Regions from separate parts of the Luteibacter sahnii genome, predicted to be linked through region 4. Evidence: predicted binding sites of a transcription regulator. Region 4 holds the regulator's gene; each other region holds the start of a gene.
The links. Region 4 encodes sigma-54, which starts transcription at its own class of promoters, with help from an activator protein. Its sites were predicted from a motif close to TGGCACGNGCNTTGC; they were not measured.
Positions count from the first base shown of each region.

Region 1: the regulator sigma-54 is predicted to act here: its motif matches at 1,178-1,192, upstream of glnA (type I glutamate--ammonia ligase).
Region 2: the regulator sigma-54 is predicted to act here: its motif matches at 1,359-1,373, upstream of PI246_RS02300 (flagellar basal body-associated FliL family protein).
Region 3: the regulator sigma-54 is predicted to act here: its motif matches at 1,164-1,178, upstream of flgB (flagellar basal body rod protein FlgB).

Region 1 covers NZ_JAQLOK010000003.1:76,183-78,382, forward strand. The annotation lists gene acpA (acid phosphatase) at 1-128, opposite strand, end outside; gene PI246_RS10740 (hypothetical protein) at 462-1,061, shown strand; gene glnA (type I glutamate--ammonia ligase) at 1,228-2,200, shown strand, end outside.
Region 2 covers NZ_JAQLOK010000001.1:480,224-482,423, reverse strand. The annotation lists gene fliM (flagellar motor switch protein FliM) at 1-785, opposite strand, end outside; gene PI246_RS02300 (flagellar basal body-associated FliL family protein) at 802-1,299, opposite strand; gene PI246_RS02295 (flagellar hook-length control protein FliK) at 1,428-2,200, opposite strand, start outside.
Region 3 covers NZ_JAQLOK010000001.1:456,534-458,733, reverse strand. The annotation lists gene PI246_RS02190 (flagellar hook assembly protein FlgD) at 1-285, opposite strand, end outside; gene flgC (flagellar basal body rod protein FlgC) at 295-708, opposite strand; gene flgB (flagellar basal body rod protein FlgB) at 705-1,124, opposite strand; gene PI246_RS02175 (chemotaxis protein) at 1,297-2,200, opposite strand, start outside.
Region 4 covers NZ_JAQLOK010000001.1:198,461-200,660, forward strand. The annotation lists gene hpf (ribosome hibernation-promoting factor, HPF/YfiA family) at 79-426, opposite strand; gene PI246_RS00920 (RNA polymerase factor sigma-54) at 551-2,029, opposite strand; gene lptB (LPS export ABC transporter ATP-binding protein) at 2,130-2,200, opposite strand, start outside.

The DNA of each region.
Region 1 (2,200 bases), on a different contig from region 4:
CCCTTCGCCGGGGCACTGGCGGCGTCCTTGATGCCGCCCAGCGCGAGTAGCGCACCGGTCGTGGCCATGCCGCCAAGGAGGCGGCGGCGCCCTGCGTCAGGCGTGTCGTCTTCGTAATTTTTTGTCATGGGTCGAAAGAAACGTCGAGGACGAGCATGTCCAAGGCCGGTCAGGTTAAACGAAATCCACGTTAGCCATGTGGTCGATTGCGACGGCATGGGCGGGTGTGCATCATGGCGCCGATTGAAGGATAAACGCTCCGACATCAGGGGCATGGACGCCGACGGCCACGATGACGTTGCCGGCTTCCGTGACAGGCGGTTACCCGTCCCTACGGACGGCTCAGTGGGAAAAACAGGGGAAAACGGATGATGCGTCTAAGAGTGGCCCTGATAGGGGGCTGCATCGCGCTTGGCGGTTGCGCTGGACCGGCTACGGTCAATTACGCGCCGAGCTCCACCATGTCGGTGAAGGGTTACGAAAGAGTCGGCACCTTCGACTATGCGCCGGCCAAGAGCGGAAAGATAAAGCCCAACCAGATCCGCAACACGGCGCCGCTTGGAAACGTCATGCTCGAGAAGCCGGTTCACGAGTATTTCGAAAAAGCGGTGTTCACCGAGTCGCGATTCGTCGGCATCGACGTGTCAGGTAGCGGTCCACTGGTTCACGGCACCATCGACGATTTTGTGATCGACGATCTGGGCTACAACGTCGACTGGACGCTCGCCGTGACCTACGTGGTGGACGGTGACGGCCCGAAGCCGTGCTTCCATTCGCAGAAAAAACTTGCTCGCCGCAGCACCAAGTTCGTGAACCCGTTCGGCGCGCTCAATGAGCTCCTGAAGGACAATATTGAACTGGCGTTCAAGGACCCGAATTTCGTGTCCTGCATCGGGTCGCCTGCGGTGGCCGCCCGGGCTGGCGCTGGCTCGGCCGCGGGACTTCCGGGCACGATCGTGTCGCCCACGCCCACGCCCACGCCCACGCCGGCTTCGATACCGGCGGCACCGAAAGCGGATGATGGCGGGGCGTGGATTCCGTTCGGTAGCCAGGGCCAATGAACGAATTGGTGCAGTGCGAACCGCATTGCACCATCATGGTGCTAAGCGGCAAGCTAGAACGACCCGGATTATGCTGAAGGGGCTCGTCCTTGCTCCCTCGCTTCGAGGCAAAGCGGTGGCATGACGATTGCTTTACGCATCCAGCCCATACCCAATCGAGGTCCGTATGTCCGCCGTTTCGAAAGTGCTGAACCTCATCCAGGACGAGAGCATCGAGTTCGTCGACCTGCGCTTCGCCGACATGCTCGGCAAGCACCACCACGTGACCTTCCCGGCCCACGCCATCGACGAGGGCACCTTCGAGGACGGCAAGATGTTCGACGGCTCGTCGATTCCGGGCTGGAAGGGCATCAACGAGTCGGACATGGTGCTCATGCCCGACCCGGAAACGGCGCACCTGGATCCGTTCAGCGCGCACAAGCAGCTGATCCTGCATTGCGACGTGCTCGAGCCGAGCACCATGCAGGCCTACGGACGCGACCCGCGCTCGATCGCCAAGCGCGGCGAAGCGTTCCTGAAGTCGACCGGCATCGCCGACACGGCCTTTTTCGGTCCGGAGCCGGAGTTCTTCATCTTCGACTCGATCCGCTGGCAGAACGACATGGGCCGCGTGTTCTACGAGATCAACTCCGAAGAGGCCGCCTGGTCGTCGCGCTACAAGTACGACGGCACCAACACGGGCCATCGCCCGGGCGTGAAGGGCGGCTACTTCCCGGTGTCGCCGGTAGACAGCCTTGGCGACCTGCGCGCCGACATGTGCAAGGTGCTGGAGTCGCTGGGCCAGGTGGTCGAAGTGCACCACCATGAAGTGGCCAACGCCGGCCAGTGCGAGATCGGCACCCGCTTCAACACGCTGGTGAAGAAGGCCGACGAACTGATGACCATGAAGTACGTCATCAAGAACGTCGCCCACCAGGCCGGCAAGACCGTCACCTTCATGCCCAAGCCCATCGTCGGCGACAACGGCTCGGGCATGCACGTGCACCAGTCGCTGTCCAAGAACGGCGAGAACCTCTTCGCCGGCGACCTCTACGGCGGCCTGTCGCAGACGGCGCTGTGGTACATCGGCGGCATCTTCAAGCACGCCAAGGCGATCAACGCGTTCGCCAACTCCACCACCAACAGCTACAAGCGCCTGG
Region 2 (2,200 bases), 280 kb from region 4:
GACGTGACTTCCACTTCCGCGTCGAGGATTTCCTCGTGCAGGTTCTGGATCCAGCGTTCGTCCCGTTCGGCGCGGTCGCTCTGTACGCCGGCGTCGAGCAGCTCGCGGATCGGTTCCACCATCGAATACGGCAGGGTGAGATGCACTTCGCCGCCGCCACCGTCCAGTTCAATGTGGAAACGCGAAACCACCACGGTTTCCGTCGGGCTGACGATGTTGGCGAACTGCGGGTTGATCTCGGAATTGAGAAACTCGAACTGCATCTTCAGCACGGGTGCCCAGGCTTCGGCCATCGCGCCGAACGCTTCCTGGAGCACGATCTGGATGACGCGGTTTTCGGTGGGCGTGAAATCCCGGCCTTCGATGCGGGCGTGGTAGCGCCCGTCGCCGCCGAAGAAGTTGTCGATGACGGTGAACACCAGGCGCGGCTCGAACACCATCAACGCCGTGCCGCGCAGCGGCTTGATGCGGATGAGGTTGAGGTTGCTCGGCACGGCCAGCGAATGCACGTACTCGTTGAACTTGGTCATCTTCACGCCAAGCACCGAGACCTCGCACGACTTGCGCAGCACGTTGAACAGGTTGGCGCGGAAGTAGCGCGCGAAACGGTCGTTGACCATTTCCAGCGTCGGCAGGCGGCCGCGGACGATGCGGTCCTGCTGGGTGAAGTCGTAATCGAGGACCGAACCGGGCTCGACCGGTTCGTCGAGATCGGTCTCGACCGCACCGCCTTCCACGCCCGCCAGCAGGGCATCGATTTCTTCCTGGGTGAGGATGTCGCTCATCGACGGAGTTCCCGCGTCACTGCATGATGAAGCTGGTGAAATACAGGGCGTCGATGCCCGGCTTGCCGATCTTCTGCTTGAGGATGCGCTGCACCTCGGCGAGCGCCGCAGCCTGCAACTTCTGCTTGCCCTTCACGTCCGACAGCGACTTCACGTCCTGTGCGGAGAACAGCATGAGCAGCGCGTTACGGATTTCCGGATCCGCCTCTTTGACAGCGGCGATCGCCTCGGGATCGTGCGACATGACGTTGACACCCACCTGGAGGAAACGCAGGGCGGTGTCGTCCTGGAAATTGACGACGAAGGCCGGGTCCATCTGCAGGTAGATCGCCGGCTTGGCCTTTTCGGCTTCGGCCGCCGTGGGCGCGCCTTTGCCATGGCCGCCCTTGAGCAGCACGAACGCACCGCCACCGCCGGCGGCGAGTACCACGATGGCGCCGATGATCAGGAGCTTCGCCTTGCCCTTCTTCTTCGGTTCGGGGGCGGCGTCGGCGGTGTTGGGATCGGCGGCCATGCAGGTAAAACCTCTTCGATACGGATGACGGGGCGGGACTGTACCCTGTCTACGTTAAAGCAAGTGGCATGCCATGCATCGACGATGGTTTTTTGACGCGTGACGACGCCTCGTCACGCGAGGAGGCGTCAGGCCACCTCGTCGAGCAGCCCACGCGATACCGGCGACGTGGCCACCACGGATGCCGTCGGCGCCGCGTCGGCCGAACCAGCGGCCTCGCCGCGCGCCGACGACGCGCCTCCGTCGCCGCCCTGCCCCGCCTGGCGCTGGCCGACGTCGGCCTGGCCGAGTTCGAGGCCGTGATGGGCGAGCATGGCATCGAGCTGGGACAGCGTCTGCTGCACGGCATGCACCGCCGCCGGATGCTGCGCCATGATCGCGACGTTGACCTTGCCGCCATCGAGGTTGACGCGCACGTCCATGGAGCCGAGCTCTTCCGGATGCAGCTTGATCTGCGCTTCCTTGATCTGGCCCGCGCCCATCCAGGCGATCTGCTCGCCGAGTTCCTGGGCGAAGTGCGGCGAGGTTGCCGGCTGGGTAGCCTGCCACTGCGGCACCGCCGCCACGTTCGTGCTCGACAGGTGCAACGGCGGCATGGGCGAACCCTGCATCAGGTCGGTCGCGCTTCGGGTGTCCGCTTTGTCGCGTATCGCGTCGGTAGCCTGGGCGGCGAGCAACGACGTGAACACGTTCGGCGGCGCCACGGCCGTCGCGTCCGTCGTGGCATGGAGGCCCAGGGACGCCAGGAACCCGTCTTTCGCCCCGGTCGCCGCCGCGTCGGTGCCCAGCGGCGGCAGATCGCCCAGGCTAGTGGCAGTCGCGCCGACGGCCGCACCGGCGGCATGGCCGAGTGCATCGGCCGGCGTGGTCGATGGCGCGGTGGGGGTCTTGGGCGCCACGC
Region 3 (2,200 bases), 260 kb from region 4:
GTCGTGGCCGACCATCGCCGATGCGCGCACGAACTGGTCGCCGGACAGGTTGGACGCCAGCGAGTCGAACGACTGCTGTAACTGCTGCGTGGCGGCCACCTGCGAGAACTGCGCCATCTGCGCCACCATCTGGGTGGAGTCCATGGGCTTGGTCGGGTCCTGGTTGGTCATCTGGGTGACCATGAGCTTCAGGAAATCCGACTGCGAAAGCGTCTGCTGCTGCAGCTGGTTCGAGGTGGAGGTACTGGAGCCGAACGTGTTGGTAGCGACGGAGTCGACAGCCATGGGGAATCCTTATTTGCCGAGGTCCAGCGTCTTCTGCATGAGCTGCTTGGCGCTGTTCATGACTTCGACGTTGTTCTGGTAGGAGCGCGACGCGGAGATCATGTTGACCAGCTCGTCGACCGGGTTGACGTTGCTCGAATACACGTAGCCGTTGGTGTCGGCCATCGGGTTACCGGGCTCGTAGCGGGACTGCACGGGCGCCTGGCTCTCGGTGACGCCGAGGGTGCGCACGCCTTCGTTTTCCATCTGGCCGTCGACCTGGCGCTGCACCGCCGCGAACATCGGTTGCCGCGCGCGATAGGCCGTGGCCTCGCTGCCGGACACGCTGTCGGCGTTGGCCATGTTGCTGGCGGTGGTGTTCAGGCGCGCGGACTGCGCGGCCATGCCGGAACCGGCGACGTCGAAGATCTTCAGGAGGCTCATGAGCTGCTACCCGTGATGGCCATACGCATGGCGTGGATCTGGGCCGTCATGAAGCTCAACGAGGCCTGGTAGTGGATGGCGTTGCTGGCGAACTGCGCCTGCTCCACCTGGGTGTCCACGGTGTTGCCATCCATCGACGGCTGGGTTTCCTGGCGATACGCCAGCTGGTTGGCCTCGGCCAGCGCCACGGCGGGGTTGCCACCGATGTGCCCTGCCTCGGTGGCGGTCATCGACAGGCGATCGCCGTCCATCGCACCGGTGGCGGCGGACATCGCCTTGCGGAAATCGAGGTCGCGGGCGAGGAAGCCCGGGGTGTCGGCATTGGCGAGGTTCGACGAAATGACCTCGGCACGGCGCTGCCACAGGCCGAGGGCCTGGGCATGCACGCCGAACAGCGGATCCTTGGAGTCGATCATGGGCACGGGCCCTCTCGTTGACTTGGCCCGAGGGGCTCAGCAAGAGGCGTGCCACGGTGGAAAGCGCAATGCGAAACGGCGCCGTGGCGCCGTTTTCAGAAGGAACATGGGCGATGGCGGCGGAATTCCGTCGCCCGCCGGAGACGATCCGGCGACGGTGGGCCGTCGCGCGTCAGGCGGGCAGCAGTTCCATGACGGCCGTGGCGAGCACGTCCGGCTGGAACTTGGCGATGAAGCGATCCGCTCCCACGCGGGCCACCATCGCCTCATTGAATACACCACTCAGGGAACTGTGCAGCAGCACCTTGAGGTGGCGCAGCTGGGGCTCGTCGCGAATGGCGCGGGTCATCGCGTAGCCGTCCATCGTCGGCATCTCGATATCGGACACCACCAGGGCCACGCGCTCGGCCGCCGGGCCGGCCACCAGCTGGCGCAGGCGCTCCAGGCCTTCGGAACCGTCCTTCGCCACCACGCATTCGAGTTCCAGCTTGCGGAACAGGTCGACGATCTGTTTGCGGGCAACCGCCGAGTCGTCGACGACCAGCACGCGCCGATTGGCGATCGACTGCCCATGGGCCGCCTTCTGCACGCGGTCGGATACCTCGACCGCCCGCGGGTCGACGCTGGACAGCACCTGCTCGACGTCGACGATGGCGACGAGGTCACCGTCCAGGCGCGTCACCGCGTTCACGCGGGGGCCGTAGCCCAGGGCGGCGGGCGGCGCCGCCATCTGGGCGCCGTCGACGTGCACGATGCGGTCCACGTCGGACACCAGGAATCCCTGCACCGACAGGTTGAACTCGGTGACGATCAGGTGCGCGCCATCCACGCCGGCCAGCGGCGGGTACCCCATCGCAGCGGCGAGGTCCACCACCGGAATGGTATGGCCGCGGTAGTCGAAACTGCCCGCCACCAGCTCGTGCATGCTCGGCATGCGCTCCAGGCGCGGCCGGCGAAGCACCTCGCGCACCTTGAACACGTTGATACCGAACGCCTGGCGCTCGCCCAGGCGGAACAGCAGCATCGCCACGCGGTTGTGGCCGGCGAGGCGGGTGAAGGTTTCCACGGTGTCGAGG
Region 4 (2,200 bases):
GCCGGTTGAGGGGTATTGTGCCATCAAGCGTGGCGTCGGTCCGCCCGGAGCGGGCGGATCGGGGTACGCCGGGCCGGATCAGCCTGCGGTGCGCGCCTCGCGGACCTCGGCGTTGTGGTGATCCTTGAGTTTTTCCTTGTGCTTCCTGAGCTGGTCGGCCAGCTTGGTGACCATTTCGTCGATCGCGGCGTACATGCGGTCGCTGATCGTGCCGTCCTGGAGGCGGGCGTGGCCCTCGGCGTGGAGGCGGGTGCCGGAACAGTGCAGGGTGCCGCCGGCCTTGTGCTCGGCTTTGTCGACGCTGAGCACGACGTCCAGTCCGGTGATGTTGTCGAAAAGGCGTTCGAAGCGGCCGATTTGCTGCTCCACGCGCTCGCGCAGGGCGGGGGTGATCTGGATGTGCTGGCCGCTGATCTGGATTTGCATTGACGCCTCCTTCTTGCTGAGGGTGCCGCCTGCGGGGCGGCGGGGACGGTCGTGGCGGGGATGCCGCGACCTTCAAAACCATGTCGGTGAGACCGTCAGACCTCCGTGGTGGTTCCGTGTCGGCTCAACCGGCCCGCACGCGCTCGCTCGAACTGGGAATGCGCAGCGCCTCGCGGTACTTGGCCACCGTACGGCGGGCGACCTGAATGCCGCGTCGATGAAGCTCTTCGGCCAGCGCCTGGTCGGACAGCGGGCGACGCGGATCCTCGGCGAGGATCAGTTTGCGCAGCATGGCCTGGATCGCGGTGGCCGAGGCGCTGCCGCCGTCTTCGGTCGCGACGCCGCTGGAGAAAAAGTGCTTGAGTTCGAACGTGCCGCGCGGTGTGTGCATGTACTTGCGCGTGGTCACGCGGGAGATGGTGGATTCGTGCATGCCGACTTCTTCGGCGACCTCGCGCAGCACCAGCGGGTGCATGGCTTCCGGGCCGTAGTCGAGAAAGGCGCTCTGTCGGCGAACGATCGCCTCGGCCACCTTGGTGAGCGTCTCCGCCCGCGATTGGAGGCTCTTGAGCAGCCAGCGGGCTTCCTGCAACTGGCCTTTCATCCAGGTGGCGTCGTCGCCGCGGGCGCGGGCGATGAGGCTGCAATAGTGCTGGTTAAGCCCTAGCCGGGGCTGCGCATCGGGATTGAGGCTGACCTTCCACCGCCCGTTTTCGCGGCGGGCGTAGACGTCCGGGGCCACGTACTCCACGGGCGTGGCGTCGAGCGCCGCGCCGGGACGGGGATCGAGGCTGCGGATCAGCGCGGCGGCGGCCGTGACCTCCTCTTCGGGCGCCTTGAGCTTGCGTGCGATGCGACCGACGTCGTTGCGGGCGAGCAGTTCGAGCTCTTCGTTGACCACGCGCAGGGCGAGGTCGCGATGCGGGGTGTCCGCGCCGAACTGGGTGAGCTGGCAGGCGAGGCAGTCGCGAAGGTCGAGGCTGGCCACGCCGGTGGGATCGAAGCGCTGCACGCGCTGGCGCACGGCGTCGATTTCTTCATGGTTAGCCCGCAGCACGGCGGGAAGCGCCGAGGCGACGGCCTCGATGCCGTCGCGCAGGTAGCCATCTTCGTCGAGCGCGTGAATGATCGCCATGGCGATGGCGTGGTCGCGTGCTGAAAACTGCGACAGGTTGAGCTGCCATTCCAGGTGTTGCTGGAGGCTCTCGTGCGCGGCGTTCTGGGGCTCGAGGCTCTCGTCGTCACCGCCGCTGCCGCGCGCGGGCGCGCCGGCGTAGTCGCCTGCTTCGCCCGGAAAGCGATCGTCGTCCCAATCGGGCGTGAGGTCTTCGGACGGCGCGGTGGCGTTGTCTTCCTCCTTCGATGCCTTGGCGGGGGCTTCGTCGCGGAGGGGAAAATCCGGTTCGGGGAAGGCTTCGGCCTCGACCGTGTCGGGCTCGGATTCGGCATCTTCGGCGAATTCGAGCAACGGGTTGCCTTCCGCGATCTGGCGGAGTTCCGCTTCGAGCTCGAGCTGGGACAGCTGCAGCAGGCGGATGGCCTGCTGCAGCTGTGGCGTCAGCGTCAGCTGCTGGTTGAGGCGAAACTGAAGTCCGGGTTTCATGCCGTTGTTGCTCGGGATGCCGAACTCATCCTACCCCCTAGCGGGCCGGCGCTACCACTACCCGGACGGCCGCCCGCCGGCAGCGCGAAGCGGCGTCGCGTCAGATGCGGAATTCACGGCCCAGATACACTTCCCGCACCTTTTCGTCGGCGAGGATGTGCTGGGGCGTGC